Regions from separate parts of the Pantoea sp. S-LA4 genome, predicted to be linked through region 1. Evidence: predicted binding sites of a transcription regulator. Region 1 holds the regulator's gene; the other holds the start of a gene.

Region 1 (15,729 bases):
TCCGTGGCGCTGACGGCGCCGGCCATAATGGTATCCACAAATCCCATTGCGGTTTGAGCCACCTGAGCAAGGATGACCGGGATCGCAAGGGCAAGCAATTGACGCGCTTCTGTTAAATACTTCTGCACGTTAACACCTGAATAGTTAATAAAATAATGACGGGGTCAGAAAAGCCCCAGGAATTGCGTCCGCTAGTGTAACTGTCAGGACCGGATTCGCCAATCTTTGTCACTGCATGCGATTTACTCTGCTGTCAGGCAACACCGCTGGCTGAAAGCGAACAGCGGACGTGAGCTGTGATAAACTAGCGCAAACTTCGCAGAGGCAAAGACTATGTTTACCGGTATTGTGCAGGGCACCGCAGAAATAGTGTCCATTGAAGAGAAAGAGCTGTTCCGCACCCACACCATCAGGATGCCGGCAGAATTATTGCCAGGCCTGGCACTGGGCGCCTCCGTGGCGCACAACGGCTGTTGCTTAACCGTAACGGCTATTGAGGGCGATCGGGTCAGTTTTGATTTAATTAAAGAGACCCTGCGTGTCACCAACCTCGGCGATTTACGTCAGGGCGATGTGGTCAATATCGAGCGTGCCGCAAAATTCAGCGATGAAATAGGCGGACACCTGATGTCCGGTCATATTATGACCACGGCTGAGATCTGCAAAATTATCCAGTCGGAACACAACCGCGAAGTGTGGTTTAAAATTCAGGACCCGACCCAGATGAAATATATCCTGCACAAAGGCTTTGTCGGCATCGACGGCATTAGCCTGACGGTAGGGGACGTGACCAAAACCAAATTCTGCGTCTATCTGATTCCGGAGACGCTGGAACGCACTACGTTAGGCGCCAAAACCTTTGGCGACCGGGTTAACATCGAGATTGATCCGCATACCCAGGCGATCGTCGATACCGTTGAGCGGGTGCTCGCACAACGGGATGCCGCCGGGACGGTAGCTATGCTGGCCGGAAAGCCTGCCGCGCAGGAATAAAAAATAAGGCGCATCAGCGCCTTTTTTTCTGTTTTTAATCTTGCTCAGCCGCCGCATCAACGCGCCACGCGTAATCCGCCTTCCACACCCCGACTGAATACTACCTGCCATAACTGAATATCACGGGCGCGAAACGCACCGGCACAGGCGTTGAGATAGTAGGAGAACATGCGTTTAAAACGTTCGCCGTAGCTCTCCGCCAGTTGCGGCCAGGCCTGGATAAAGCGCTCATGCCACGCCATCAGGGTCGTGTCGTAATCGGCGCCAAAGTTATGCCAGTCTTCCAGAATAAAATGGGGCTCGCTGGCGTCAGCAATATGTCGAACGGAAGGCAGACAACCATTCGGGAAAATATATTTATCGATCCAGGGATCAACATTCATATCGGTTTTAATCGCACCGATAGTATGCAGCAGGAAAATACCGTCTGGCTTTAAATTACGGTCCACGACATCGAAATAGGTGGCGTAATTTTTCGGTCCGACATGTTCAAACATGCCGACCGAGACAATACGGTCAAACTGCTCATTCAGGTCGCGATAATCCTGCAATAAAATAGTGACGTCTAAACCTTCACAACGCTGTTGTGCCAGCTTCTGCTGTTCGGCGGAAATGGTAACGCCGTGAACTTTCACGCCATAATGACGGGCGGCAAATTCGGCCAGTCCTCCCCAGCCGCAGCCAATATCCAGCAGCGACATGCCAGGCTCCAGCCCTAATTTACGGCAGATCATATCCAGCTTCGCTTCCTGCGCAGCGGCCAGCGTCGTGGCCTCTTTCCAGTAGCCGCAGGAGTACTGCATATAGGGATCAAGCATCAGAGAAAACAAATCGTTTCCTAAATCGTAATGCTCTTTACCGACAATCCAGGCGCGTTTTTTCGACTGGAGATTAGTTAAGCGCGCCGCGGCAATACGCAGCGTATCTTTAAAGTGATGAGGGAGTTGCTGATCCAGTTTATGTTTGAGTACGTGGTGGAAAAATATATCCAGCCGATCGCATTCCCACCAGCCATCCATATAACTCTCGCCCAGACCCAGCGATCCTTCCTGCAGGACACGTTTAAAGAAGTCAGGATTTTTCACCTGAATATCCCAGCTCCGTGAGCCATTAATTTCGATATCCGCTTTTTCCAGCAATTCGTGAACGATGCGATACCAATGGTTTTCTTCGAGGCTCACTTCTTCTACATACGATGAACTCATAGCTTCTCCACCACCTGTCCAATCTTAACCTGAAAAAGAATAGTCAATTTCTTCAGGAATTGAGAAAAGTCACGGATGACTCCGTAAACCAGAGATCTGGCGTGATACAGAGGATTGAAACGGTTCAAAAGCATCAGGCACGGTAACAGTAACGCGCGCGCAGACGCCATCCCGGCAACCCGGTTGCCAATCAGTTTGTTACGTTATTATGTTGTTGATTTGTAGCAGAATTATTGACCCGAATGAGTATATTCTCACGCGGGTCAATATTCAATGACTTATTGTTAGGTTGCTAACTAAAAATCATTGCCTCAGTGATTATCCTGGCAGGCGGTCGTGGGGGTGGCAACATCAGATTGTGCGTTTGTCACCCGCTGCAGCGCGAAGCCGAGCAGGGCGAGCAGAATGGTCAGGGCCATTATCAGGGTTGTGGTCAGCAGTGGCTGGGTTAATCCGGCGGAGACGGCCAGGCTGGCGGCAAAGCATAATCCCAGCTGTAGCGTATTCTGCAGCGCAGCGGCTTTACCGGTCGCATCCGGGAAAGGCATCAGTGCGGCGGAGACCACAATCGGATAGATAGCACCGTTAGCCAGCGCCATGCCGCAGAACGGCAGCAGCAGGCTCAGCAGCGTACTGTGGCCGGAGAGTGCGACGGCAAACAGCGCCAGGATGCTCAGACTGTAGACCGCCAGCAGCCACGGCAGCAGCTGCGCCCCTTTAAAACGGTTAAGCAGGGCACGGCAGCCGAAGCCACCAATCAGGAAGGCAACCGTCTGCGGCAGATAACTCAGACCAATATCGGCGGGCGACAGGCCCAGATCGGCCAGAATAAAGGGTGAGCCGGTCAGCCAGGCGAAAAAGCTGGCGGAACAGGCGGAATAAATCAGTACGTTACCACTGTAAACCCGGGATTTAAGCAGGGTAAAAAAGCCCGGATTTGCGCCCTGGTTGCCCGTTGCTTTGCGGCCCGACGGCAGGCGCAGCGTCGTGAGGATCAAGGCCAGCGCAATCAGCGTCAGCACCAGGAAGATCGAACGCCAGTGGAAATGACCAATCAGCCACGCGCCTAATAGCGGTGCCAGGGCTGGCGAAAGCGCCACCAGCGGCATGATGGTGGCAAACACCTTATTAGCACGTGCGGCCGGATAGCGATCGACCACCAGCGCCTGCCAGCTGACAGCGGCCGCACAGACGCCAATCGCCTGAACAAAGCGCAGCGCCAGCATCAGAAAAATATCCTCTACCCACAGCATACCGGCACAGCCGACGGCGAACAGCGCCAGTCCAGCCAGCAGCACCGGCTTACGCCCGATGCGATCGGAGAGCGGACCCCAGAACAGCTGGCCGCAGGCAAAACCGGCCAGGAACAGGCTCATGCTGGCACTGATCAGGCCTGGCGAGGTATTGAAAGTTTGCTGCATCGCGCCAAACGCGGGCAGGTACATATCGGTGGCTAAAAAGCCCAGCATGCTCAGCAGAGCGAGATAAGGCATAAATCCTTTTGACGGTGACATCTGATTCTCATTTTGCAGGTTGAACGCGGCAGAGTGTAAAAGGTGCGTTTGCCGCTGTGAAACGCTAATATTTGCCGATTGCTGTTAAAAAATTTGAAGGCAGAATATGTGGTCAGAATATGCGTTAGAAGTGGTGGATGCCGTGGCGCGCGGTGGCAGCTTCAGCGCGGCGGCGCAGGAGCTGCATCGGGTGCCGTCGGCTATCAGCTACACGGTGCGCCAGCTGGAGACCTGGCTGGCGGTTCCGCTGTTTGAACGTCAGCATCGTGAGGTGGTATTAACCCCTGCGGGAGAGCATTTTGTCCGGGAAGGGCGCAGCGTCATCAAAAAAATGCTCGCCACCCGCCGCCAGTGTCAGCAGCTGGCCAACGGCTGGCGCGGGCAGTTAAGTATTGCGGTGGACTGTATCGTCAAGCCGCAGCGTACCCGACAATTAGTGAAGGATTTTTACCGGCACTTTCCTGACATGGAGTTGCACATCAGTTATGAAGTGTTCAACGGCGTCTGGGATGCGCTGGCGGATGGCCGGGTGGAGGTTGCTATCGGCGCGACTCAGGCGATCCCGGTCGGCGGCCGCTTTGCCTTTCGCGATATGGGGACGCTCAACTGGCGCTGCGTGGTCGCGAACCACCATCCGCTGACGGAAGTGAGCCAGATAGATGACGATACCCTGCGCAGCTGGCCGTCGCTGGTTCTGGAAGATACTTCGCGCGCGCTGCCACGCCGGATGACGTGGACGCTCGACAACCAGCGTCGGCTGGTGGTGCCGGAATGGCAGACCGGGCTGGATTGCGTACTGGCGGGATTGTGCGTGGCGATGGTGCCTGGTCATCTGGCCCGGCCGTTGCTGGACAGCGGCGCGCTGGTGGAGCTGACCCTGCCGGTGGCTTTTCCGGAGAGTCCCTGTTGTGTCAGCTGGGCGGAAGATCGCGCATCACCGGCGACCGGCTGGTTACTCAGCTATCTGGGTGATGCGCAAACGCTTAATCAGGAGTGGTTAAGCGAAGATTAACGGCGGTAGTCGCGGAACGGACCATCAGCTACGGAACGACGTTCAATCAGGGTTGGATGCACTTCGATGGTCTGAGAAATCTCACGTTTGCTGGTGATGCGATCCAGCAACATCTCCAGCGCTTTCTCACCCAGCTGCGCTTTCGGCTGATGAACGGTGGTCAGCGCCGGCGCGAAGTAGCGCGCGTTGCGCACATTGTCATAGCCGATCACCGAAATGTCCTGCGGCACGCGCAATCCCATCTCATCGGCGGCGCAAATCGCCCCCATCGCCATGATATCGCCACCACAGAACACCGCGGTCGGGCGCTGTTTCTGCGACAGGATCTGCTGCATTGCCTGATAGCCCGATTCAGGTTCAAAGTCACCCTGGACAATCCACTCGGCACGCGGCTGAATACCCGCTTCTTCCAGCGCCTTCAGGAAGCCGGCGTGACGTCCGCCTCCGGTGTTGCGCTCCATCTGGCCGGGGATGGCGCCAATCTCGCGATGGCCACGCTCAATCAGATAACGCCCGGCGAGATAACCGCCCTGAAACGCATTGTCCAGCACCGTGTCGGTAAAGTCGGCGCGGGATTCGCCCCAGTCCATTACCACCATCGGGATGTTACGGTTCTCTTCCAGCATTTTCAGCAGATCGTCCGGATACTCAGAGCACATCACCAGCAGCCCATCGACGCGCTTTTGCGCCATCATGCTGAGATAGGCGCGCTGCTTCTGCAGATCATTGTGCGCATTACCCAGAATCAGGGTATAGCCTTTGTCGAAACAGTGGTTTTCCACTGCTTCAATAATTTCAGCAAAGTAGGGCGCTTCGCTGGAAGTCGCCAGCAGGCCCAGCGTTTTGGTGTGATTCACCTTCAGGCTGCGCGCCACGGCGCTGGGCGAATAGTGCAGTTCCTGAATCGCCTGCCAGACGGCGTTGCGCGTCTCTTCAGCGACAAAACGCGTTTTATTGATGACGTGCGAAACGGTGGTCGTTGAGACGCCGGCGCGTTTTGCCACATCTTTAATTGTTGCCATTAAAATCGGACTCCAGGGCTTATCTAACGCAATGATAAGCATAATGTTAAACGTTTGCGTCTGCTCAGGGTTTTCTGCGCAATTATGCAGGTTTTCTGACCGGTAAACAGGGCGACTGGCGGGTAATGAGCGCCTGAAAAGAGAGCAAACGGAACCGGGGCTGCGCGCGTTGCGCAACAAAGGCAGGATTCTAACAAGGCTGGGCGGATAAAACGAGATTTTTACCCGGTCCTGTGGGAAAATGGCTTAACCCCACAAAAATTGTGACTAAGGAGAGTTAAATGAGTACCGATTTGAAACTGGCGCTGATGACTACCGTCGGCTGCCTGCTGATGATTGTCGCTTTTAGCTTCACCGCGATTCTGCACTGATCGAAAAAGCCGGGCATGGCCCGGCTTTTTGCTGTCTGGCGATCGCTCAACGGCTGCGTTAGCGAATGGTCTTTGGCGTCATGACCCGACGCGCACCAATATAGTGGCGCTGCCAGTAGTCTTCACCCAGCGCACTGATCTGAATATCTTTGCCGGTACGCGGTGACTGAATGAATTTGCCGTTGCCGAGATAAACCCCAACGTGATCGGCGGTGCCGCGGCCATTGATGCGGAAAAAGACTAAATCGCCTTTCTCCAGTGACTCACGTTTAACCGGCGCGGCGTCGCGCAGATGGAACATCTCATTGGCGGTGCGCGGGATCTTGAACTTGACCAAATCTTTATAGGCGTACCAGACCAGGCCGCTGCAATCAAAACCGGTATGCGGTGAGGTGCCACCCCATTGATAAGGTTTGCCCAACTGGCCCATCAGCTTGGTCATCGCCGTTTCGCGCGCTTTCTGGTAACGCTGACGATGTGACTTGCTCATTTTAATGGTGCCGGTGTCACTGCTGCTGGCGTCAACGGTTTTAAGCGAACGCTGGTGGCCGTAGCGTTTTTTACTGGCCGTTTTCAGGGAGGTTTTACTTTTCTTAGCGGGAAGATGGCTGGCGGTGAGTTCGCTTTTTTTCTGTTTTTTGACTTTGAGCTTCTGAACCGGACTGACGCGTGTTTTCTTTGCCGCCGTTTTCAGCGGGCGACGCTTGCGGCGCTCATCTTCGCGCGCACTCTTTTTCTCTGCTTTATGCGAACTGACATTCACCGGCGCCTGCGGTGAGGCAGAAGCGATGTTAAAGAACAGTTGCGCAAAGGCAAGAATGAAAAGCGTAATGATTAAACGCATAGTCCGGTTTTAGTTAAGTTGTCAGGGCCACTACGCACCGCGACAAAGTTGGGAATAATCTGATCCAGGATCAGCGCCGATGCCATTCTAGTCCAGTTCGTTTGAAAACAGTAACGCCTTTTTTTATTAATCTTTCGGCCTCACGCAATTGCGTTGAAAATGAACATTTTCAGCGTCTTATATCGGCAAAACTATTGCAAATTATTAATATGTTACTGGCCGTTAATAACCGGGTGGCATCAGGGCTGATGAGCGGACTTAACAAACATGGCGATTTAATCCGGCAGCGGTAAAATCTCGTTTTCAGTCCTGGTGCGAAGTCGCTACAATAAACAAACACGAAGTGACGAATTAAGGAAGGCAATTATGAGTACTGTAGAAAAAATTCAGCGCCAGATCGCAGAAAACCCGATCCTGCTGTTCATGAAAGGTTCACCGAAACTGCCAAGCTGCGGTTTCTCTGCGCAGGCGGTTCAGGCGCTGTCAGCCTGCGGTGAGCGCTTTGCTTACGTGGATATTCTGCAGAACCCGGACATTCGTGCAGAGCTGCCGAAATATGCCAACTGGCCAACCTTTCCACAGCTGTGGATTGATGGCGAGCTGGTCGGCGGATGTGACATCATCGTCGAGATGTTCCAGCGCGGTGAACTGCAGTCGCTGATCACAGAGACCGCAGAGAAGTTTAAAGAAGCGGAATAAAACAGAAAGGCCGACGCGATGTCGGCCTTTTTCATTGTCTTTCATTGCCGGTTCTTCAGTCAGCGGTCGCTGATGGCTCGCCTTCAGCAAACGGCAGCGGCCATCCACCCAGTCGCTTCCAGCGATTCACCAGTTCACAGAACAAAATAGCGGTCTGCTGGGTATCGTACAGCGCCGAGTGCGCCTGGGTACTGTCAAAATCCATTCCTGCCGCTTTACAGGCTTTCGCCAGCACCGTCTGACCCAGCACCAGTCCGCTCAGCGCCGCGGTATCAAAGGTGGCGAACGGGTGAAACGGATTGCGTTTCAGGCTGGCGCGTTCGGCGGCGGCATTCATGAAGTTGAGATCGAAAGTGGCGTTGTGCGCCACCATAATGGCGCGATTACAGCCGGTATCCTTAATGCCTTTACGCACCATCTTAAAGATGGCGTGCAGCGCTTCATATTCACTCACTGCGCCGCGCAGCGGGTTACTGGGATCGATGCCGGTAAATGCCAGCGCTTCAGGATGCAGCAGCGAGCCGACAAAAGGTTCAACGTGAAAATGCAGCGTCTGGTCGAGATGGATCCAACCCTCTTCATCCATTTTCAGCGTGGTGGCCGCGATCTCCAGCAGCGCGTCAGTCTGCGCGTTGAAACCGGCGGTTTCCACGTCGATGACCACCGGATAGAAGCCACGGAAACGTTGATTGAGTGCATGGGGGGAATTCGATTCAGACATCAGGATCTCATTGCAGAAAAAGGGCAGCGCGCATTATGGCAAAAAACGGGCCCGGGTGCAGCAGATGAAGAAGAGCAGAGAAGATCAGCCCACCCGGCAGGGCAGGCTGAAGAGCAGGCTTAGTTGCCCAGGCCGTGACCGGCGTGTTTGTTTTCGATCAGTTCGATTTTGTAACCATCGGGATCTTCAACAAAGGCAATGATGGTCGAGCCGCCTTTCACCGGACCCGCTTCACGCGTGACGTTGCCGCCATCGTTACGGATGCGTTCGCAGGCCGCAGCCACATCATCAACGCCCAGCGCAATGTGTCCGTAAGCATTGCCGAGGTCATATTTATCCACGCCCCAGTTGTAGGTCAGCTCGATGACTGCACCTTCGCTCTCTTCGGTATAGCCCACAAAGGCCAGCGTATATTTGTATTCGGTGTTTTCGCTCTGACGCAGCACGCGCATGCCCAGCACACGGGTGTAGAAATCGATCGAACGTTGCAGATCGCCAACGCGCAGCATGGTATGAAGTAAACGCATAACATCCTCTTTAATAATCAAAACGCCATCGCCGGATGACACCAGCGCTAAGTATAGCGATCAAAATCGCCAGTGAATAATGGCTGCCATCATCTTCCCGGATGGCAGCCTGTAAGAAGATTACAGCGTCGGGTAATCGATATAGCCTTCAGCACCGCCGCCGTAGAAACTTTCCGGACGTTGCGGGTTCAGCGGCGCATCCTGCTGCAGGCGCTCCACCAGATCCGGGTTCGCGATATAATCACGACCAAACGCCACCGCATCGATCAGGCCGCGGGCGATCAGATCGTCCGCTTTCTCAACGGTATAAGCACCTGCGCCAATGATCGCGCCAGGGAACAGGTTACGCACTTTCTCACGGAAGGCATCGCTGTACGGCTTGCCGCCAGCCCAGTCTGGCTCGGAGAGGTGCAGGTAAGCGATATTGCGTTTTGCCAGCTCACCGATGTACCACAGCGCTGCTTCTTCCTCATCCGGACCGTTATCCAGATTCTGGAAGCTGCCGATAGGCGATACGCGGATACCAATGCGGTCAGCTGACCAGTTAGCGATCACCGCATCAACCACTTCCAGCGCAAAACGGCCACGCTTCTCGATGCTGCCGCCATATTCGTCGGTACGCTGGTTAGAGCCAGGTGCCAGGAACTGATGGATCAGGTAACCATGTGCGGAGTGCAGTTCCAGCAGGTCGAAATCGGCTTCACGCGCATTGGCGGCGGCCTGACCGAAATCGGCGACGATCTGCTGAATCTCAGCCACCGTCAGCTCACGAGGTACCGAAGTCTCTTCGCGGTAGACGCTGCCGTCAGCGGCACGCAGTGAAGTGCGGGTACCGGCAGCAAGGGCCGATGGCGCAACCGGGGCTTTACCTTCTGGCTGCACGCTGTTATGTGAGATACGGCCGGTGTGCCACAGCTGTACCGCCGTGTGTCCGCCCGCCTGATGCACGCCTTCGTTAATCGCTTTCCACGCCGCAATCTGCGGTTGAGTATGCAGGCCTGGTGCGCCGGCATAGCCTTTCGCCTGAAAAGAGATCTGGGTGGCTTCAGTAATGATCAAACCGGCGCTGGCGCGCTGGCGATAATATTCGCCCATCATCGGAGTAGGAATATCGCCTGGCTCAATGCTGCGCAGACGGGTCAGTGGTGCCATAAAAACGCGGTTTGGCACGGTAATTGCGCCGACTTTCAGCGGACGAAACAGCTGGGTACTCGCCATGTTAGCTCCTGATTAGTAGACCAGTCGTCTACAAACACTTTTTTTAAAAATCAGTGGATTTTCAGCCACTGTTCGATGGTACGTAATGCCAGCCGCAGCGGCTGCGGCTCGCGGGAAATCTTGCTTTGTAAGCTTGCACCGAGCCACAACAGCGACAACAGTTCGGCCATTTGCGCCGGAGGATGCGGCAATGCCAGCGACTCCTGCTGAGCAGCGGCACTCAGCGTCTCTGCATAGAGCGCGGTAATTTTTGCTGCGCCCTGTTGCAGCGCGTCGCGCATCGGTTCAGAGAGATCGCAGACCTCTGCCGATACCTTGACGCCGAGACAGCCCACGATGTGTCCCTGCTGGGTAAACAGCTGCTCAGCAGCCCGAAAATGGTTCAGCAGACGCTCACGCGGCGTGCCATCGGGCTGATTCAGCTGAAGCTCAACATCCTGCAGGAAGCGTGCAAAGTAGCGCTCCAGCAGCGCCACGCCAAAGGTCTCTTTGGAACGGAAGTAATAGTAGAAAGAGCCTTTCGGCACTTCCGCCAGGGTCAGCAGTTCGCTCAGCCCCATTCCGGTGAAACCCCGTTGCAGACAAAGCTGCTCACCAATACGGAGCAGATGTTCGCGGGTTTCATTGCGTGGTTGCGTCTTGTTCATGACAGGGAGATTAGTAGACCAGTCGGTCTAATGCAATCGGGCGAGTCGCTTTTGGCACAGAGTGTTCACTCCGTGACGGTGATCAGCAAGAATCGGGTAACAGATATTGCTTCTTTGTTGCACAAACAGGCTAAGATCTCTTCAATAGTCCGTTTCATCTTTAACACCGGAGTCGTGGTGGCCGAGCAGCTTGAGTTTTTCCCGGTTCCCAGTCCCTGTCGTGGCATCTGCGAGAGCGATGCCCGCGGCTACTGTCTGGGATGTTTACGCAGCCGCGAAGAGCGGTTCAACTGGATGCGCTTCAGCGACACGCAGAAGCGTGAGGTGCTGCGTCTCTGTCACCAGCGCCGCCTGCGACTGCTGCGGCAACAGAAGAAAGAGGAGCCGATTGATCCGCATCAACCGAGCTTGTTCTGACGACGTGGCGGTTTCCGTTATACTCTCTGACACCTTTATTCCAGCCATCGTGCCACAGGGAGATCGTTATGTTACAACCGCAAGCCATCGCGTCGCAGGGTCCGGATTTTTCACCGCTCATTATGGGTTACTGGCGGCTGATGGAGTGGGGGATGTCGCCCCAGCAACGAGTGGCATTTATTGAGCATCACCTGAGCCTCGGCATCACCACCGTCGACCACGCGGATATCTATGGTGATTATCAGTGCGAAGCGGCATTTGGCGAGGCGCTGAAGCTGGCGCCAGGACTGCGCGAACGGCTGCAGATCGTCACCAAATGCGGGATTGCAACCCGCGCCCGGCCTGAGCATCGGATCGGCCATTACAATACGGATAAAGCGCATATCATTCAGAGTGCGGAAAATTCGCTGCGCCATTTCGGCACCGATCGCCTTGATTTGCTGCTGATTCACCGTCCCGATCCGCTGATGGAGGCCGACGAGGTCGCCGAGGCCTTTATGACGCTGCACCAGAGTGGCAAAGTGCTGCACGCAGGCGTCTCTAACTTCACGCCAGCGCAATTCGCGCTGCTGCAGTCCCGTCTGCCATTTTCCCTGGTCACTAACCAGCTGGAGATCTCGCCGGTGCAGCAAAATCTGCTGATGGACGGCACGCTCGATCAGTGCCAGCAGTTACGTTTCCGGCCGATGGCCTGGTCCTGTCTGGGCGGCGGACGGCTGTTTAACGATCCCCACTATCAGCCACTGCGAGACGAGCTGGAGGTGATACGCCAGGAGACCGGTGCCAGCAGCATGGAGCAGGTAGTGTATGCGTGGATTATGATGCTGCCGAGCAAGCCGCTGCCGATTATCGGATCAGGCAAAACGGCGCGCGTCACTGAAGCAGCCGCAGCGGTAAACCTGACCCTGAACCGTCAGCAATGGTTCCGCATCCGCAAGGCTGCGTTAGGCTTCGATGTGCCCTGAAGCGTAAAACTGCGTCAATCTTCGGCAGAATAGCGCAACCGGTACCAGGCTTATGCCATACCCTGGTACCAACAAGGAGTCACCATGAAGCTCAAAGCAGTTGCGCTATTTGCCCTTATGACTTGCGGAGCGGCTCAGGCCGCCAGTGAACAGGTCACCATCCATCAGGTCACCGCGGAGGGGATTGGAAAATCGCTCGGTAACGTGACGATTGAAGAGACCCGGTATGGCCTGCAGTTCACGCCCGATCTCAAAGGGCTGCAGCCTGGTATTCATGGTTTTCATGTACATGCAAAGGGCAGCTGTGAACCGGGCGAGTCGCAGGGCAAGGTAGTAGCGGCCGGTGCGGCAGGCGGCCATCTTGATCCGGCTAACAGCGGGAAACATCTGGGGCCTTACGCGGAAGGGCACTCAGGCGATCTGCCAGCCGTCTATGTGGATGAGAAAGGCAACGCCAGCTATCCGGTGCTCGCGCCACGTCTCAAATCGCTGAGTGAAATTAAGGGTAAAGCGCTGATGGTGCATGTGGGCGGCGATAACCATGCCGATCATCCGCAACCGCTGGGCGGTGGCGGGGCACGCTTTGCCTGCGGCGTAATCTGATTTTCAGGGCGGCCATCGGTGCCGCCTGTTTTTCTTCCAGCCTGTTTATGAATTGTTGTACCATCCTGCACATTTCCCCCCTATGATATTGATTCAGGTAAGAAAGCGTGATGGGTGAAGGAGCAGGTATATGAAATTCAAGGGCGCATTACTGCTGTGCTTGCTGCTGGTGGGATGCGATAAACCCAACGATACGCAGTTGGTGACGGAAACCGGGCGGGAGCTGCAGCGCACCATTGATACCAACCCGATGCGCAGCACCTGCGAAAAGATTGCTAAAGGACGTGAATGGCTGAGCCGTAATACGGTGCGCAAGCTGGAAGCGCAGGGTTGCGATCAGGTCTATCGCAGCGCTACCGAAACCAATTTTACTGACACCACCATTTATCGACGCACCATGACCATGGTCTGCGGCGGCATTGTCGGCAAAAGTTTTACCGGCACCGAACTGAGCCGGCGGTTTATCTTCTCGCCGGATGAAAAGGCGCTGGTCATCGAGCCGATGACCGAGGTTGATAAAACCCGCTTTGAAGGCCATAAAACGCTGCAGCAATTGCAGGATGATTTCACCCGGCAGCAGCAGCAATATTGCCAGTAATCAGCCCGGCACCGCCTGTTTCAGCTGAGCCAGCGAACAGCGCAGCCGCCAGAGAATACCGGCCAGTTCACTCGCCTCATTACTGCCCAGCGCCAGCAATGAGGCGATCATTCTCTCCAGCTCCGCCAGGATCAGATCCAGCGAACTGTGCTGCACCCCGCGACTGCTGATAATCCGCTGAAGATTCTGCAAACTGCTGTCGCGCACGCTGATCAGCGTGGCGGAATCCGCCTGCCACTGCCGCAACTGCCAGACAATATGCGAGCAATTGAGCAATACCACGCCCCAGCGCAATAACCAGACGCGCGCCTGCTCATCCCGGCTGTGACTAAGCTGGCTGATGCGATGATAAATCTGCGATTCAAAACGGCTTTCACTCAGGCGCGGACGCCGTCTGAGCTGATCAAGAAACGCCAGCCGCAATGCACGGATATGACGACGACTTCGGCGCGCATCTGAGCTGGGCCGTAAAATCTGGAACGCCAGCCAGGCCAGCAGGACGCCGCACACTTTGGCGATGTTGTCGTTGAAGAAATCCTGATAATCCCAGGTCGGCGGGTTGGTGACGGCGATGAACGAGCCCATAAACACAATAAATTGTCCCCACATCCCGGCGCGCTGCTTTTGCTGTAACTTAAACAGCTGCAGCGTCACCAGCAGCGGGAACAGCAGCAGTAAAAACTGCCACAGCTGGCTGATTTGCACCATCAGACCGAACTTCATCACAAAACTAAAGGCAAACAGCCACAGCAGGGTTTTCAGCAGCAGCGTCACGCTGCCGCCCGGCGACGGTGAAGAGGCATAGAGCACGCAGGCGATGGCGGTTAAGGTCAGTGCCGCCGCACCGGAGGACCATTGAGTATTGATCCAGAACGCGCAGCCCAGCACGATGATGCTGAAGGTACGCAGCGCGCTCCAGCCCGCTTCGGCGCTGTCGCTGTCGCGTGCTAAGGCCGGAACCGGCGGGGGCTGAAAGCGGGTATCGGCATCGGCGCGATCCAGCAACCGGATCCAGCGCAGCACGTTGAGATACATCCAGCAAAAATAACGCAGCCGCTGACAAAAAGCGCGCTGCCGGTAGTCACCGTCGGCCGCTGGCGTGACGCTACGCAGAATGCGCGCCAGCCGGTACTTATCACACTCCGGTTTCCCCAGCTCAGCCAGCAGCTGTTGCAACGCAGCAAACAGCGCGTCGGGCGCGTCGGGCCAGTTCAGCAACATACGGCGCAGGCTGGAGAGCACGCTGGTCAGCCGCAGCTGCTGGTGCAGCACGTAGTTGAGCACGTTGTTCTGGCGGCGAAAGCGGTAGTGGCTCCAGAAGGCCTGAATCCGCAGCAGATTCATGGTCAGAATCTGACTGATGACATTCTCATGCGCGGTACGAATGTTGTCACTGACCGACGGTTGCAGCAGTAACACCGCATGCTCCAGCAGCCTGGCGTGCATCTGCTTTAACGAGGTGATAAGCGTCTCGCCATCGGAGGTGCTCGGCAGCACCATCATCATAAAACCGGCACACAGGATGCCGGAGATCACTTCGCAGACCCGCGCCTGAGCGATGGTCCATAAATCGGTAATATCGGTGATGTTAACGCTGCTGAAGGCGATAATGGCTGCGGTATAGCCGGCGAGAGAAAAGGCGTAGGCGACATTGTTCTGATAGTGATTGGCGATGCCGGTACAGAGCGCCAGCCAGCCGGCAATCGCAAAGGTAAACAGCCAGGGTTCATTCAGGGTATGTCCGGCGATCAGCAACGCGGCGCTGGCCCCGAGCAGGCTGCCGACAATCCGGCCAAGGCTTTTGCTGATGGCACCGCCCACGGTCGGAAAACTGATGACTGCCGCCGAGGTCATCGCCCAGTAAGGCTCATCCAGATCCAGCCCATAGGCGATACTGAGTGCCAGACACATGGCAATGGCGTTGCGCAATGCATAGCGCCACTGATTAGCGTTGGCCTTAATCCAGGGTAACTGATCCCACGCCAGCCACTGAAAATTCATGGCTGAATGGTGATCGTGCAGGTGGTTCCGGCCACCAGTGGCACCTCAGCCGGCAGCGGATCGAGACGAATGCGTACCGGCACCCGCTGCGCCAGCCGCACCCAGGGCACATTAGGCTTGACGTCCGGCACCAGACCGCTGTCCGTCTCAATGCTCTGGTCGTAGATGGCGCGGCCAATACTGTCTACCTGGCCCTGGAGTCGTGCGCCATTGCTATAGAGCACCACCTGAGCCGCTGCGCCCGGATGAATATGGCGCAGCTTGGTTTCTTCAAAATAGCCCACCACGTAATAAGAGTGGCTATCGACCAGCGCAAACAGCGGACTGCCCGCGGTGGCGTAGTTGCCGGGCCGCAGAGTGAGATTAGTGATC
Region 2 (15,729 bases), 1.4 Mb from region 1:
CTCGGGCTGTTTGCCGCCGCCAATACCATTTCTGCCTCCTGGATTTTTATCCCGGTGGCGCTGATCACCTCCTGCTTCACTGAAATCTTCAGAGAGCGTGGCGAGGTCGCCATCCGGCTGGCTGCCCGGCTCAATGGTTATGTGATGGGTGTTTCATTGCTGATGCTGCTGGTCATCTCGATGTATGGCGAGCAGATCATTATCGCGTTGTACGGTCCGGAATACACACAGTCAGGAAGTCTCATTACGTTGCTGTCGATAGCGACCAGCTTTTCGGCAATGGGGACAGTAGCTTATCGCTACATGGTCAAGGAAGGAGGGTTTAACTACCTGCTGAAGAAAATCATTTGTCTGATGGTCATCAGTTTGCCGCTCTCATGGTGGTTGATCCAGGGCCACGGCATCATGGGAGCCGCATGGAGCGTGTTCCTTTCCGAGCTTTTGTCCCTGACCGTAATGAATTACTTCTTTAAAAACGGCGTCATTCAAAAGATTCAGGTTTCCTCACTCAACTACAAAACCTACAAATGAGGTCAGATATGCTCAAGTTGAAAGAAGAACTCAGAAGAAGTGTGCAGTACTTTATTAAGAAGATGCCCTGGGCGTACCAGGACCGCATCTACTACTTCCACAAGTTCAGAAAGCTGCCCAATCTGCGTCAGCCAAAAGTGTTCAACGAAAAGGTGCTGTACCGTAAATTTGTCTATGGCGATTACCAGAACTACGGTCGTCTGTCGGACAAATATTCGGTACGCGAATTCATTGCTGAAAAAATCGGTAATGAGTACCTGATTCCGCTGGTACACGAAACCACTGACCCGACCACGCTGAACAGCTTACCGTGCTGGAAAGGGACGGTGATCAAGCCGAACCACGCCTCCAACATGGTGGAGATTCTGCTGGAAGAGCCAGACGCGCTGCGCAAACAGCAGATTATTCATGACTGCTATCGCTGGCTGAAAACCGATTTCGCTAACGAAGCGCGTGAGATCCACTATCGCTACATCAAGCCGCGCATTCTGGTTGAGAAGTACATTGGTGATGGCAAAAGCGCGCCGATTGATTACAAGTTTCATATGTTCAACAAGCGTGATGGCAAGTTCGAATATGTGTTGCAGGTGATCTACAACCGCTGCCAGCCGCTGCTGTCGATGAATTTCTATGTGAATAACCTCAACGAGGCGTTTCATAAGATTCGCGATACCGGTCTGGATGTCTCACCGATTCTGCCGTCACTGCAACATGCGCTCGATCTGAGCAAAAAGCTGGCCAGTGACTTCGACTACGTGCGGGTCGATTGGTATATCCATGAAGAACAGATCTATTTCGGTGAACTCACTTTCACGCCGGGTGCAGGCCTGGTGACCGGATTGGATCGGGGTTTAAACCAGATGATGGGAGATATGTGGATTCAGGACCGCCGCGGAACGCAGAGACCGGGCGTCACAGTGCAGGATGTTAATATCCCTGCCATGTTGAAGAAAGTTTAAGCACACACAGCAATGTAAAAAACCCCGCTTAGCGGGGTTTTTTATTGGGAAAAATCAGCACATTAAACGCGCATCATGACGCGCGCCCTCCATCAGGGCATCGGCCACTCAGCGGGCGCCTGACTCATTACGTCGATAAAGGCGTGCTTAGAGATTTCCATAAAGTTGTGCACGTTTTCCATGCTCAGGGTAATTCCCATCAGACCGGTAACAAACCAGCAGGTCATGCCCAAACCAATGCCGCCACACATGAATGCCATCACATGATGACTATCCTGACGCAGTTTGGTTTTCAGGGTGCTGGCGAAAAACATCATTACGGCGCTCAACAATTCCCAACGCATAACAAGAAGACTGGTGGTTAACGTAGCCATCGGCCGGACCTCAATATCAGTAAGTATTCCTGACAACCTGCGGACATCACCGGCGGCGGAAAAGCGTGTCAGGAAGTGCTTTAGCGCCGTCAACCCAGGTTCATAGTGTGACTTGGGTCACATTATATCACCCGATTTGAAATTTTGAACAAAATTTGACACTGGTATGGCAGGAAAGTGTTGCAGATTTGAACAGCAGGGGAAGCAGAGGCGATCAGGCGCGCCCGATGACGGGCGGCCTGGGCATTAGCGGACCGGGCAGCACTCGCCGGTGGTACGTTGGGTAAAGCTGGCCATGCTCTCTTTGCAGTCAAAGCTCAGCAGACGAGGGCGCTGAATCGCCTGACGACGCATGGTATGGCGATAGGCGGTAGGGGTTTGCGAAAACTGGCGGCGAAATACCCGCGAAAAGGTCTGCTGCGAGTCATAACCATACTGCATGGCAATATCAAAGACCGGACGCTGAGTCTGAGAGAGCGCCTCGGCAGCCAGCGTCAGGCGGCGTTCACGAATATAGCCACCCAGCGTCTGTTTCGTCACGGTACGGAACATACGCTGCAGGTGCCATTTCGAATAGCCCGATTTTGCAGCCACTTCATCAATGGACAGACTTTTGTCCAGATTCTGGTCAATCCAGTGCGTCAGGGAATGAATGATCTCTTCTTGCATCATGGCCTCATCCTTCTGGTGCTTAATTAGCGATAATGGGAGTTTAGTCGTTTTGATGGGATGCGAGTATAATTCCTCAAGTTAACTTGAGGTAAAGAGCCAGATGAAAAAAGATCGCAACTACCCCAAACCGGTATTAACGCCGGGCGAAGTGGCGCGCCGCAGCGGTGTCGCGGTGTCTGCGCTGCATTTTTATGAAACCAAAGGGCTGATTTTCAGCACCCGCAACGGCGGTAATCAGCGACGCTACAGCCGTGACGTGCTGCGCCGCGTCGCCATCATCAAGATTGCACAACGCATTGGCATTCCTCTGGCGACGGTCAGCGACAGCCTGGAGCATATTCCGGCCAATAAGCGGATGTCGGCCCCGGAGTGGGATGCATTGACCCAGCACTGGCGTGAGGAGCTGGACAAGCGCATCGAAACCCTGACCCGACTGCGTAACGATCTGGATGGCTGCATCGGCTGTGGCTGTCTGTCGATGCGTGATTGTCCGCTGCGCAATCCCGGCGACCGGCTCGGCCAGCAAGGATCGGGTGCGGTGCTGCTCGACCCGGAACAGGACGATAAACATCCGGACGCTGGGTGAGGTCTATACTGGTGGAAGGTCAACACACAGGGAATCATGATGATCACTGTTCACCATCTTGAGCAATCGCGCTCGCATCGGGTGCTGTGGCTGCTGGAAGAGCTGGAAGTGCCGTACCAGATCAAACGTTATCAACGCGAGCCCACCATGCTGGCGCCCGAGGCGCTGAAAAAAGTGCATCCGCTGGGTAAATCACCGGTGATTACCGATGAAAACCGGGTGGTGGCCGAATCGGGCGCCATCCTGGAGTACCTGGAGGAGAAATACGATCACGAATTTCGGCTGAAGCTCAGTGATGAAGAGGCGCGGCTGCAGTCGCGTTACTGGCTGCACTATGCCGAGGGATCGCTGATGCCGCTGCTGGTGATGAAGCTGATCTTCGGACAGATGGGGAAAGCGCCGGTGCCGTGGCTGCTGCGTCCGGTGGGCGCCGCGTTTGGCAAAGGGGTACAGAAAGCCTGGCTGGACAAGCAGCTGCAACCGCATAAGAAGATGATTGAACAGCATCTGGCGGCCAATCCTTGGTTTGCCGGGCAGCGTTTCAGCATTGCCGATATACAGATGAGCTTCCCGCTGCTGGCGCTGGCGCAACGCGCCGGGCTGGAGCAGATGCCCGCCAGTGAGAAATGGCTGCAAACCGTCCAGCAGCGCGCCGCCTGGCAGCGGGCTATCGATCAGGGCGGTGAGCTTTCCCTGCCAGGTTAATCCTCTTTGCTGGCGCACCGTTTTTTCGCCCGGTGACGCCAGCCTCTCCGCAGTAAAAAAGGCCTGTAACTTCAAGGTGTCAGCCGCGCGCGATAGCCTTTGTCCTGCCAGGCTGTAGGGCTGTTACCTGATCTTTGTGCTGAATAATGTCTTCCAGCCAGTTGAAAATGTGCCGCTAAACGCCGGATAATCGTTTGCCTTTTTATCTGGCGGTCCTTTGACTGCCAACTATCTGCGGCAAGGTAAACGTTTGCCTGACGGGCTTATTCCGTCAGCGCGCCCGGATTACCCGCTTATTTCAGGGACAGCGACGGTCGCAGAGCGATCCACACAACAAAAAATCTTTGAGGCTCAACTATGTCAATTGAATCACGCCCGGCCAGTGGAAAACTGGACGCCTGGTTCGCGATCTCGGCGCGCGGCAGCAGCGTGCGCCAGGAAATTCTGGCCGGACTGACCACCTTTCTGGCGATGGTCTATTCGGTGATTGTGGTGCCGGGGATGCTCGGTAAAGCCGGTTTCCCCCCAACGGCGGTCTTTGTCGCGACCTGTCTGGTCGCCAGCTTCGGCTCAATCCTGATGGGGCTGTGGGCCAATCTGCCGATGGCGATTGGCTGTGCCATCTCGCTGACTGCCTTTACCGCTTTCAGCCTGGTGCTGGGCCAGCACATCAGCGTACCGGTCGCGCTTGGCGCGGTATTCCTGATGGGGCTGCTGTTTACCCTGATTTCGGTCACCGGCATCCGTGCGTGGATCCTGCGTAACCTGCCGATGGGCGTGGCGCACGGTACCGGCGTCGGGATTGGCCTGTTTCTGCTGCTGATTGCGGCGGATGGCGTCGGGCTGGTGATAAAAAATCCGGCACCTGGCTTGCCGGTGGCGCTGGGCCAGTTCGCCACGTTTCCGGTGATCATGTCACTGCTTGGGCTGGCGGCGATTTTTGGCCTGGAAAAACGGCGGGTGCCGGGCGGCATTCTGATGACCATTATCGCCATTTCGCTGCTCGGACTGATCTTTGACCCGACGGTGAGCTACAAAGGGTTATTTGCGCTGCCCAGCCTGCGTGACGCCAGCGGTCAGTCGCTGGTGTTCAGTCTGGACATCATGGGGGCGTTGCAGCCGGTGGTGCTGCCAAGCGTACTGGCGCTGGTGATGACCGCCGTGTTTGACGCCACCGGCACCATTCGCGCGGTCGCGGGCCAGGCTAACCTGCTGGATAAGCAGGGACAGATAATCAATGGCGGCCGCGCATTGACGACCGATTCGGTCAGCAGCCTGTTTGCCGGCCTGGTCGGTGCCTCACCTGCGGCGGTCTATATCGAATCGGCAGCCGGAACAGCGGCGGGCGGCAAAACCGGCCTGACCGCTATCGTGGTCGGCCTGCTGTTCCTGGTGATTCTGTTTATGTCGCCGCTGGCCTGGCTGGTTCCGGCCTACGCTACCGCGCCGGCGCTGATGTATGTCGGCCTGCTGATGCTGAGTAACGTGGCGAAAATCGACTTCAATGATTTTGTCGATGCGATGTCTGGCCTGTTAACCGCGGTGATTATCGTGCTGACCTGCAACATCGTTACCGGCATTATGATCGGTTTTGCCTCGCTGGTGGTGGGCCGTATTTTTGCCGGCGAGTGGCGCAAGCTGAATGTCGGCACGGTGGTGATTGCCGTCGCGTTAGTGGCATTTTACGCCGGAGGCTGGGCGATCTGACTGTTCAACCGGACGTGCAGGCGTGCGTCCGGTATTTTTCACTTTTTTCCCGCCCGCCGCACGCGTAGCTGACCCTTCAGAGTTCGGTTTGTTTTACACTTTAGCGCTCAAACAATGATTGAAAGATAACGACGCCTAAGGAAAGCATGGAAATCTTTTTTACTATTCTCATCATGACGCTGGTCGTGTCGCTCTCTGGCGTCGCGGCTCGCATTCTGCCTTTTCAGATCCCGTTGCCGCTGGTACAGATCGCCGCTGGCGCGCTGATGGCCTGGCCCAACTTTGGTCTGCATGTTGATTTTGACCCGGAACTGTTTCTGGTGCTGTTTATCCCGCCGCTGCTGTTTGCCGACGGCTGGAAAACGCCCATCAGCGAGTTCCTGCATCATGGCCGGGAGATTATTGGCTTAGCGCTGGTGCTGGTATTGATCACCGTGGTCGGGATTGGCTATCTGATCTACTGGATGGTGCCGGGCATTCCGCTGATTCCGGCCTTTGCGCTGGCGGCGGTGCTGTCACCGACCGATGCCGTGGCGCTCTCCGGGATTGTCGGCGAAGGCCGCATTCCGAAAAAAATCATGTCGATCGTGCAGGGCGAAGCCCTGATGAACGACGCATCTGGCCTGGTGTCGCTGAAGTTTGCCGTCGCGGTCGCGATGGGCACCATGGTGTTCACCTGGGGCGGAGCCAGCGTCGAATTTTTGAAAGTCGCGATTGGCGGTCTGATCGCCGGTGTGGCGGTCTGCTGGCTCTACGGCAAATCACTGCGCATCCTCAGCCGCTGGAGCGGTGACGATCCGGCCACCCAGACCGTGCTGCTGCTGTTACTGCCGTTCGCCTCTTATCTGATTGCTGAACACCTCGGCGTGTCGGGTATCCTGGCTGCGGTCGCAGCGGGCATGACCATCACCCGTTCCGGCATTATTCGTCAGGCACCGCTGGCGATGCGTCTGCGCGCCAACAGCGTCTGGCAGATGCTGGAATTCGTGTTCAACGGCATGGTGTTCCTGATGCTGGGCCTGCAGCTGCCAGATATCCTGCAAACCTCGGTGGACCAGGCGAATGCCGATCCTAACGTCGAGCTGTGGATGCTGTTCGCCGACATCAGTCTGGTCTATCTGGCGCTGATGCTGGTGCGTTTTGGCTGGCTGTATATCATGCAGCGCTTCAGCAAACGTCTGCTGAAGAAAAAGCCACTGGAGTTCTCCAACTACTCGCTGCGTGAACTGCTGATCGCCTCGTTTGCCGGGGTCCGCGGGGCAATTACGCTTGCTGGTGTGTTATCGATTCCGCTGTTCCTCAGCAATGGCGACCCTTTCCCGGCACGCTATGAGCTGGTCTTTATCGCCACCGGGGTGATTCTGTTCTCGCTGCTGGTCGGCGTGGTGATCCTGCCGATTCTGCTGCGCGGCATCGATACCATCGATAAAAGCGCACAGCGCCGCGAGCTGCAAAATGCCCGTGCGGTGATGGCCAGCGTGGCGATTGAGAGCCTGCATAAGATGGAAGCGCGACTGGAGAATGAGTCGGATCAGAATATCGACCCGGAACTGCTGAAAGAGGTGAGCCTGCGGGTGATTGGCAACTTACGTCGCCGCGCCGAGGGCAAGAACGACCTTGAACATGCGCTGTTCGCGGAAAACCTGGAGCGCCGCTTCCGCCTGACCGGCCTGCGTGCCGAACGGGCCGAGGTCTATCACCTGCGCGCCACTCAGCAGATCTCCAACGAGACGATGCAGAAGTTACTGCACGATCTCGACCTGCTTGAAGCGTTACTGATCGAAAAAGAAGAGTAATACCCGGCCGGCACGCTGCGCAGCTGTTGCAGCGTGCCGCTGGCTCACACCGACAGGCGCGGTACCCGATCGGGCCAGTGTTCGCGGCAGCAGTCAATCCACGCCTGAGCACTACGCGACAGATAATTCCCTTCACGCCAGATCAATCCCAGGCTCCACTTCAGCTCCGACTCCAGCGGCAGCCACAGCAGCGACTGCTTATCGAGACGCTGACAGATCGGCTCCGGCAGAATCGCCAGCCCCATTTCCGCCTGTACCATCGCCGCCAGAAAATCCCACTGACCGCTGCGCACCGCCACCGTTGGCGTCAGGTTCTGTCGCTGGAACGCCTGCATCAGCTGACGATTGAGCGAAAACTCCTCATTGAATATCAGCAACGGATGCTGCGCCAGTTCGGCCAGCCCTATCTGGCTGCGGCTCAGCCATTCCGGCCGACGCGGCAGCAGCACGCAGAGCGGATGATGCATCAGTGGCAGAGTGTTGAGCGGCAGGTCGGCATCGACCGGCAGCGCCGTCAGGGCGATATCGAGGCTGCCAGCCAGCACCGCCTGTTGTACCGTCAGACCGCCAAACTCAGAGATTTTCAGCTTCACGCCGGGATAGCGACGACGAAAGGCGGAGATCGATCCGGCAATCTGCATCCCGACCATCGGCGGAATACCGAGCCGCAGTTCACCGGTCTTCAGCTGGTTAATGTCGCCAATCTCCGCTTCCAGTTGATGAAACTCCTGCAGAATCGCCACGCCACGCTGATAGACCGCCTGACCACTGTCGGTCAGGTGCAGGCGACGACCATCACGCAGAATCAGGGTACAGCCCAGCTCCTCCTCCAGCTGGCGCAGCATTTTGCTGATGGTCGGCTGGGTGACGAACAGTTTTTGCGCGGCGCGGGTGAAACTCTGCTGGCGGACCACCTCGGTAAAGTAACGCAGGGCACGAACGTCCATAACTATTCCTTTCAGGCATGATTTCAATAATATTAATTCATTTTTTTCACTCTCTGTCGGCGATTTATACTGTTCCCCTGAATTTAATCGGGGAGAAAAGGTGATGGCACTCGCGCTCAGTTCACACAGGCCCGGCCGGTTGCAGTGGCTCAGCCTGCCGTTACAGCTGGGGTTGTATATCGGTGTGTTTGTTGCCTGTCAGCAACTGGTCAACTGGCTGCATCTGCCGTTGCCCGCCAATATTGTCGGTATGCTGCTGATGCTGGCGTTAATCGTCACGCGGGTGCTGCCGCTGAGCTGGGTTAAAGCGGGCTCCCGCTGGCTGCTGGCGGAGATGCTGCTGTTCTTTATTCCGGCGGTGGTGGCGGTGGTGAACTACGGTGATCTGCTGCGGGTTGATGGCTGGCGCATCTGCGTGGTGATTGGCGTCAGTACGCTGCTGGTGCTGGCCTCGACCGCGCTGGTGGTCGATCGGCTTTACCGTTACGAAGTCGCGCGTGCCGCGCGTAAGCAGGGCAACGATGCGTGATCTGATGGTCAGCCTGCTGTGCGTGGCGGTCACGCTGCTGGTTTATGCGCTGAATAAACGGCTTTATCGCCGCTGGCGCACGCTGCTGTTAATGCCGCTGGTGATGACGCCCGTGGTGCTGGTGGCGCTGCTGCTGCTGACCCACATCAGCTGGCAGGATTATATTGCCGAAAACCACTGGCTGCTGTGGCTGCTGGGACCGGCAACGCTGGCGTTTGCGGTACCGGTATATGAGAACGTGGCCATCATCAAACGCCACTGGCTATCGCTCAGCGCGGGCGTGTTAACCGCTACTCTGGTCGCCGTCTGCAGTTCAGTCTGGCTGGCGCGTCTGTTAACGCTGCCGGAGTCGATTCAGCGCAGCCTGGCGGTGCGCTCCATCACCACGCCGTTTGCGCTGGCGGCGGCGGGGCCGATTGGCGGTCAGCCGGATCTGGTGGCGCTGTTTGTGGTCATCACCGGGGTGTTTGGCATGGCGGTAGGTGATGTGCTGTTTCTGCGGATTGCGATTAAGCAGGGCGTGGCAAAAGGCGCGGGATTCGGCGCAGCCTCGCACGGTGCCGGTACGGCTCGCGCCTATCAGCTCGGTCAGCAGGAGGGCGTGGTCGCCAGTCTGGTGATGATGCTGTCCGGCGTGGTTACCGTGGTGCTGGCGCCGCTGATCGGCCATCTGATGTGGGCGATATAGTCCAGACTGCGTTACGCAGGCGACGGCGGGCGTCCTGAATGAGACACGTATTTTTACGTAAAGTTTTCCAGATTTTGTTGTTTCCCCATTTCAGGCTGTTAACCTTGCCGCCGAATTAATTGTCCTTCATGGAGTGGAATCATGTTTAAGCAACTTGTTACCGGGAGCGCACTTGGCCTCGTTTTACTGAGCGGTGCAGCACAGGCTATCGAAGGCAGTGTTGACGTCAGCGAGCACAACACCAACCTGAATGTAGGTCTTGGCACCACCACACCCGGCCTGTTTCTGAAAGGCAACTGGCTGCGCAGCGACCATGACGGCAGCACCTACGGTGCCGGTCTGGGTTACAACGTTGATTTCGGACCTCTGCGTCTGGCGCCGACCGCAAAAGCGATCTTCACCCATCCTGAAGATGGAAAAGATGGATTTGCGGTGGCGCTGGGTGGCGCAGCGCAATACAACTTCAACAGCATGTGGGGTCTGTATGGCGAATATTACTATGCGCCAGAATCGTTTACCGATCAGCTCGACAGCTACCAGGAAGCGGGCGGTGGCCTGAGCTTCACCCCGATTTCACTGCTTAACCTGCGCGTCGGTTATCAGTACATCGAACTGAACAACAAAGATGGCCGTAAAGATAACGTACTGGTCGACGGTCCGTACGTCGGCGCTTCGCTGCGTTTCTGATTCTGCCGATCAAGAGAAAAGGGCGGCACCCTGAGGGGTGCCGCCCTTTTTTTATCTCGCGCTTAACCGGAACCTAGTGCGCTCTGCCCTGATCGATACCGGAGCCGGTCTGCGAACGGATAAACTGCATCCGGAAGCGTGAACGCTCCTCGGCTCCCTGCTGCGAGTGATCGGTGACCGAGAACAGCCAGGTGCCGATAAAGGCAATCGCCATTGAGAACAGCGCCGGATACTCATACGGATAGATCGGCTTAGCATGACCCAGCACCTGCACCCAGACGGTCGGGCCGAGGATCATCAGCACCACGGCGGTAATCAGCCCCAGCCAGCCACCGACCATCGCGCCGCGCGTGGTCAGTTTTGACCAGTACATCGACAGCAGAATAATCGGGAAGTTACAGCTGGCGGCAATTGAGAAGGCCAGGCCCACCATGAACGCGATGTTCTGCTTCTCAAACAGGATACCCAGCGCAATCGCCACAATCCCCAACACCAGCACGGTGATCTTAGAGACCCGCAGCTCATCACGTTCGCTCGCCTGGCCTTTACGGTAGACGCTGGCGTAGAGGTCGTGCGAAACCGCCGAGGCACCGGCCAGGGTTAAGCCCGCGACCACCGCCAGAATAGTGGCGAAAGCCACTGCCGAGATAAAGCCGAGGAAGGTACTGCCGCCCACCGCGTTGGCCAGATGCACCGCCGCCATATTGGTGCCGCCAATCAGCGCACCGCTGGCATCTTTAAACGCCGGATTGGCACCGACCAGCAGGATCGCGCCAAAGCCGATAATAAAGGTCAGGAAGTAGAAATAGCCCATAAAGCCGGTGGCCCAGAAAACGCTTTTACGCGCCTCTTTGGCATCGGCGACGGTAAAGAAGCGCATCAGGATATGCGGCAGGCCGGCGGTACCGAACATCAATCCCAGCCCCAGCGACAGCGCCGAGATCGGATCTTTCACCAGCCCGCCCGGCTGCATAATCGCGATGCCTTTCGGGTGGACCGCCATCGCTTCGGTAAACAGCGTATTGAAGCTGAAGCCGGTGGTTTTCATCACCATCACCGCCATAAAGGTGGCACCAAACAGCAGCAGCACCGCCTTGATAATCTGCACCCAGGTGGTCGCCAGCATGCCGCCAAACAGCACATACATCACCATCAGAATGCCGACCAGCACCACCGCCACATGGTAATTGAGGCCAAACAGCAGCTGAATCAGTTTACCGGCACCGACCATCTGGGCGATCAGATAGAGCGCCACCACCACCAGCGAACCACAGGCGGACAGGGTACGGATCGGTTTCTGCTTCAGGCGATATGAGGCCACGTCGGCGAAGGTGTAGCGCCCAAGGTTACGCAGCCGTTCGGCGATCAGGAACAGAATCATCGGCCAGCCGACTAAAAAGCCGAGCGAGTAGATCAGGCCGTCATAACCGGAGGTATAGACCAGCGCCGAAATACCGAGAAACGAGGCGGCAGACATAAAGTCGCCTGCCATCGCCAGGCCATTCTGAAAGCCGGTAATGTTGCCGCCAGCGGTGTAATAGTCGCTACGCGAACGGGTGCGCTTTGACGCCCAGTAAGTAATGCCCAGCGTGGCACCCACGAAAATCACAAACATGATGATCGCCTGGTAGTTGACCGCCTGACGCTGCACCGCGCCGGTAATCGCATCGGCGGCCAGCGCCGAAAACGGCAGCAGCGCCGCCAGCATCCATAAGCAGAGACGTATCATGATTTCACCTCGCTCAGGATCGCTTTGGTCAGGCGATCAAACTCGCCGTTGGCGCGCCAGACGTAAATGCCGGTCAGCACAAATGACATCACAATCAGTCCGACGCCAATAGGAATACCGCGGGTAACGTTGGTGCCGGGATGGAGCGGCGTGCCGAGCCAGCCCGGCGCGAAGGCGATCAGCAGGATAAATCCGACATAGAGCACCAGCATGATCAGCGACAGCAGCGTGGCAAACGCCTGACGCTTACGAACTAACTCATGAAAGCGGGGATTACGTTCAATCTGTTGGTAGATTGCATCCTGTTTCGAAAGGGCGTCATTCATCACATTTTCTCCAGAGGTCTTGCAGGCGTAAACCTCACGCCTGGGCGCGGGTTCGGCTGGTAATTTTATTTGTGACTACAGAAACACACTGCGTAGGGCGGGCATGGCGGGAAATGATCTTCCCGCCGGATAAGGTGCGCTTACGGCATTTTGATCGACTGTTTCTCCTCAAGCAGTTTTTCCACTACGCCAGGATCGGCGAGGGTCGAGGTATCGCCAAGATTGGTGGTATCACCGGTGGCGATTTTGCGCAGAATACGGCGCATGATCTTGCCGGAGCGGGTTTTCGGCAGCGAGTCGGTCCAGTGCAGCACATCCGGGGTGGCAATCGGGCCGATCTCTTTACGTACCCAGTTACGCACTTCGGTGTACAACTCCGGCGACGGCTCTTCGCCATGATTCAGAGTGATGTAAGCGTAAATCGCCTGGCCCTTGATGCTGTGCGGAATGCCCACCACCGCGGCTTCGGCAATTTTCGGGTGCGACACCAGCGCTGACTCAATCTCAGCGGTGCCCAGACGGTGGCCGGAGACGTTGAGGACGTCATCTACCCGTCCGGTGATCCAGTAATAACCATCCTCGTCACGACGCGCGCCGTCACCGCTGAAGTAGACATTCTTAAAGGTAGAGAAGTAGGTCTGTTCAAAGCGCTCATGGTCGCCATACAGCGTACGCGCCTGACCCGGCCAGGATTCAGTGATCACCAGATTGCCTTCACAGGCCCCTTGCTGCGGCTGGCCTTCATTATCGACCAGCGCTGGCTGCACGCCGAAGAAAGGTTTGGTGGCCGATCCCGCCTTGAGTTCGGTCGCACCCGGCAATGGCGTGATCATGAAGCCACCGGTTTCAGTCTGCCACCAGGTATCGACGATCGGGCAGCGGCTGTTACCGATTTTCTTGTAGTACCACTCCCAGGCTTCCGGGTTAATCGGTTCACCGACCGAACCCATGATGCGCAGCGTGCTGCGGTCGGTGCCCTGAATCGCTTTATCGCCTTCGGCCATCAGGGCGCGGATAGCGGTCGGAGCGGTGTAGAGCAGCGTCACCTTGTGCTTATCCACCACTTCCGCCATGCGGCTCGGGGTCGGCCAGTTCGGCACGCCTTCAAACATCAGCGTGGTCGCGCCACAGGCCAGCGGGCCGTAAATCAGGTAGCTGTGACCGGTGATCCAGCCGACGTCAGCGGTACACCAGTAGACGTCGTCCAGATGGTAATCGAAGACAAATTTAAAGGTAGTGGCAGCGTAAACCAGATAACCGCCGGTGGTGTGCAGCACCCCTTTCGGCTTGCCGGTCGAGCCTGAGGTATAAAGGATAAACAGCGGATCTTCCGCCCCGACTTCAGCAGGAGAGTGATTGGTACTGGCATTCAGCATCAGCTCATGCCACCAGCTGTCGCGGCCTTTTACCCAGCCGATATCACTGCCGGTGCGCTGAAACACCACCACGTTCTTCACGCTGGTAACGTTAGGATTTTTTAACGCATCATCGACGTTCTTCTTCAGCGGGATGCTGCGTCCGGCACGAATCCCTTCATCGGCAGTAATCACCAGCGAGGCGCTGGAATCGACGATCCGGCCCGCCACCGCTTCCGGTGAGAAGCCACCAAAAATCACCGAATGGACGGCACCGATGCGCGCACAGGCCAGCATCGCTACCGCGGCTTCCGGTACCATCGGCATGTAGATCGCTACCACATCGCCTTTCTTCACCTTGAGTAATTCCAGCACGTTGGCGAAGCGACAGACTTCAGCATGCAACTGGCGGAAGGTCAGGGTCTTACTCTCGCTGGCGTCGTCGCCTTCCCAGATAATTGCCGGGTGGTCGCCGCGGGTCTGCAAATGCCGGTCAAGGCAGTTTGCCGCCAGGTTGAGCGTGCCATCTTCGTACCAGCGAATGTCAATATTTCCCGGCGCAAACGAGCAGTTTTTCACTTTGCTGTAAGGCTTGATCCAGTCGAGGATTTTGCCCTGTTCGCCCCAGAATGCATCCGGATCAGTGACAGATTGCTGATACATCGTCTGATACTGTTCAGCGGTAATCAGGGTGTTTGCTGCAATATTCTCTGGAACGGGATGTTTATGTATTTGGCTCATGGCGGATCTCCTTGAAGATGTTAATGATATGTCAATCAATGGTTAATTGAAGCCCGCCCTGAGGCTTTGTTTCTTTTTTGCGCCGTAGATCACGCGATAAACCCTGCGCGCGCCCGCGCGTCGATGACGACCGAATTGCGCTTAACTCCCTGCCGGTAATAGGGAATTAAGGTGTAACCTTTTGTGTTTTCCCGTGTTCAAAAAGCGAGCAAACGCGCCGGGTGAGTTTTTGCGCAATTCTGCATAGCTATGCGTTAATTCATCGAACTAATACTTTTCATAACAGCAGGTTAGGGATTTACGGCTGGCGCAGCATTTTATGCTACTCAGGTGGTGAACTTTTAAACGAAGACGCCAAGGGTTGCATTTACCACAGTGAAAATGGTACTTATCTCGCCCCTGTTCTGCAGGTATCAACTCAGACCGCGTCTGAAAATGGGTATGGGAATCATCAGATTTTCGTGCGAGGCGCTGTCTCCAAACACCCTCTAATTTACCGGGCTTTTTGCTCACTTCCCTGTGTGTATTGTCTTCTGCACCTTCGCAGTAGAGAGAAACGGGTTTTGACTGAGGAAATTACGCGTTATGAAAGGTTTTAAAATCAGCCTGGCCTGGCAGATTCTGATAGCCCTGGTGCTTGGCATCGTTGTGGGTGCCGTGCTGCATAATCAGCCAGACAATCGTGAATGGTTAGTCACCAATATTCTCAGCCCGGCGGGCGACATCTTTATCCATCTGATTAAGATGATTGTGGTACCGATTGTGATCTCATCACTGATCGTCGGCATTGCCGGCGTCGGCGATGCCAAAAAGTTGGGGCGCATCGGCGTCAAAACGATTCTCTACTTTGAAGTGATCACCACCCTTGCCATTGTGGTCGGGATTACCCTGGCTAACGTATTTCAACCTGGCACCGGCATCGATATGTCAACGCTGGCAACGGTGGACATCTCTAAATATGAAGCCACCACGGCAGAAGTGCAGGGCGGGCCGCATAGCCTGGTCGCCACTATCCTGTCGCTGATCCCGCAGAACATTTTCGCCTCGATGGCGAAGGGTGACATGCTGCCGATTATCTTCTTCTCGGTGCTGTTTGGCTTAGGCCTCTCATCGCTGCCGTCAGAGCAGCGCGATCCGCTGGTGAACCTGTTCCGTGGCATCTCAGAAGCGATGTTTAAAGTGACGCACATGATCATGCGGTATGCGCCGATCGGTGTGTTTGCGCTGATTGCCGTCACCATCGCGAACTTCGGCTTCGCCTCGCTGTGGCCGCTGGCTAAGCTGGTGCTGCTGGTCTACGCGGCGATTCTGTTCTTCGCCTTTGTGGTGCTGGGCGGCGTGGCGCGTTTCTGTAAGCTGCGTATCACCACGCTGATGCGCATCCTTAAAGATGAGCT

Evidence for each region. Region 1 encodes PurR, which represses purine synthesis genes. Its sites were predicted from a motif close to CANGCAAACGTTTGCNTG; they were not measured.
Region 2: the regulator PurR is predicted to act here: its motif matches at 4,067-4,084, upstream of ACX3P5_RS01215 (NCS2 family permease).

The regions. Positions count from the first base shown of each region.
Region 1 is NZ_JBTLRC010000002.1:1,491,032-1,506,760, forward strand. Features, by position in the region: gene ACX3P5_RS07815 (MATE family efflux transporter) at 1-128, opposite strand, end outside; gene ACX3P5_RS07820 (riboflavin synthase subunit alpha) at 334-993, shown strand; gene cfa (cyclopropane fatty acyl phospholipid synthase) at 1,050-2,198, opposite strand; gene punC (purine nucleoside transporter PunC) at 2,510-3,712, opposite strand; gene punR (DNA-binding transcriptional activator PunR) at 3,819-4,724, shown strand; gene purR (HTH-type transcriptional repressor PurR) at 4,721-5,746, opposite strand; gene cydH (cytochrome bd-I oxidase subunit CydH) at 6,028-6,117, shown strand; gene ACX3P5_RS07850 (C40 family peptidase) at 6,176-6,961, opposite strand; gene ACX3P5_RS07855 (Grx4 family monothiol glutaredoxin) at 7,325-7,660, shown strand; gene rnt (ribonuclease T) at 7,716-8,381, opposite strand; gene gloA (lactoylglutathione lyase) at 8,501-8,908, opposite strand; gene nemA (alkene reductase) at 9,029-10,126, opposite strand; gene ACX3P5_RS07875 (TetR/AcrR family transcriptional regulator) at 10,177-10,773, opposite strand; gene ACX3P5_RS07880 (DUF1289 domain-containing protein) at 10,951-11,190, shown strand; gene ACX3P5_RS07885 (aldo/keto reductase) at 11,259-12,155, shown strand; gene sodC (superoxide dismutase [Cu-Zn] SodC) at 12,240-12,758, shown strand; gene ACX3P5_RS07895 (hypothetical protein) at 12,889-13,356, shown strand; gene ACX3P5_RS07900 (FUSC family protein) at 13,357-15,357, opposite strand; gene ACX3P5_RS07905 (efflux RND transporter periplasmic adaptor subunit) at 15,354-15,729, opposite strand, start outside.
Region 2 is NZ_JBTLRC010000002.1:62,559-78,287, forward strand. Features, by position in the region: gene ACX3P5_RS01185 (oligosaccharide flippase family protein) at 1-531, shown strand, start outside; gene ACX3P5_RS01190 (ATP-grasp fold amidoligase family protein) at 540-1,490, shown strand; gene ACX3P5_RS01195 (YjcB family protein) at 1,583-1,864, opposite strand; gene soxS (superoxide response transcriptional regulator SoxS) at 2,111-2,536, opposite strand; gene soxR (redox-sensitive transcriptional activator SoxR) at 2,637-3,122, shown strand; gene ACX3P5_RS01210 (glutathione S-transferase family protein) at 3,162-3,827, shown strand; gene ACX3P5_RS01215 (NCS2 family permease) at 4,185-5,534, shown strand; gene ACX3P5_RS01220 (Na+/H+ antiporter) at 5,681-7,330, shown strand; gene ACX3P5_RS01225 (LysR family transcriptional regulator) at 7,375-8,277, opposite strand; gene ACX3P5_RS01230 (CidA/LrgA family protein) at 8,381-8,806, shown strand; gene ACX3P5_RS01235 (LrgB family protein) at 8,799-9,494, shown strand; gene ACX3P5_RS01240 (YfaZ family outer membrane protein) at 9,636-10,181, shown strand; gene actP (cation/acetate symporter ActP) at 10,255-11,910, opposite strand; gene ACX3P5_RS01250 (DUF485 domain-containing protein) at 11,907-12,236, opposite strand; gene acs (acetate--CoA ligase) at 12,377-14,332, opposite strand; gene gltP (glutamate/aspartate:proton symporter GltP) at 14,918-15,729, shown strand, end outside.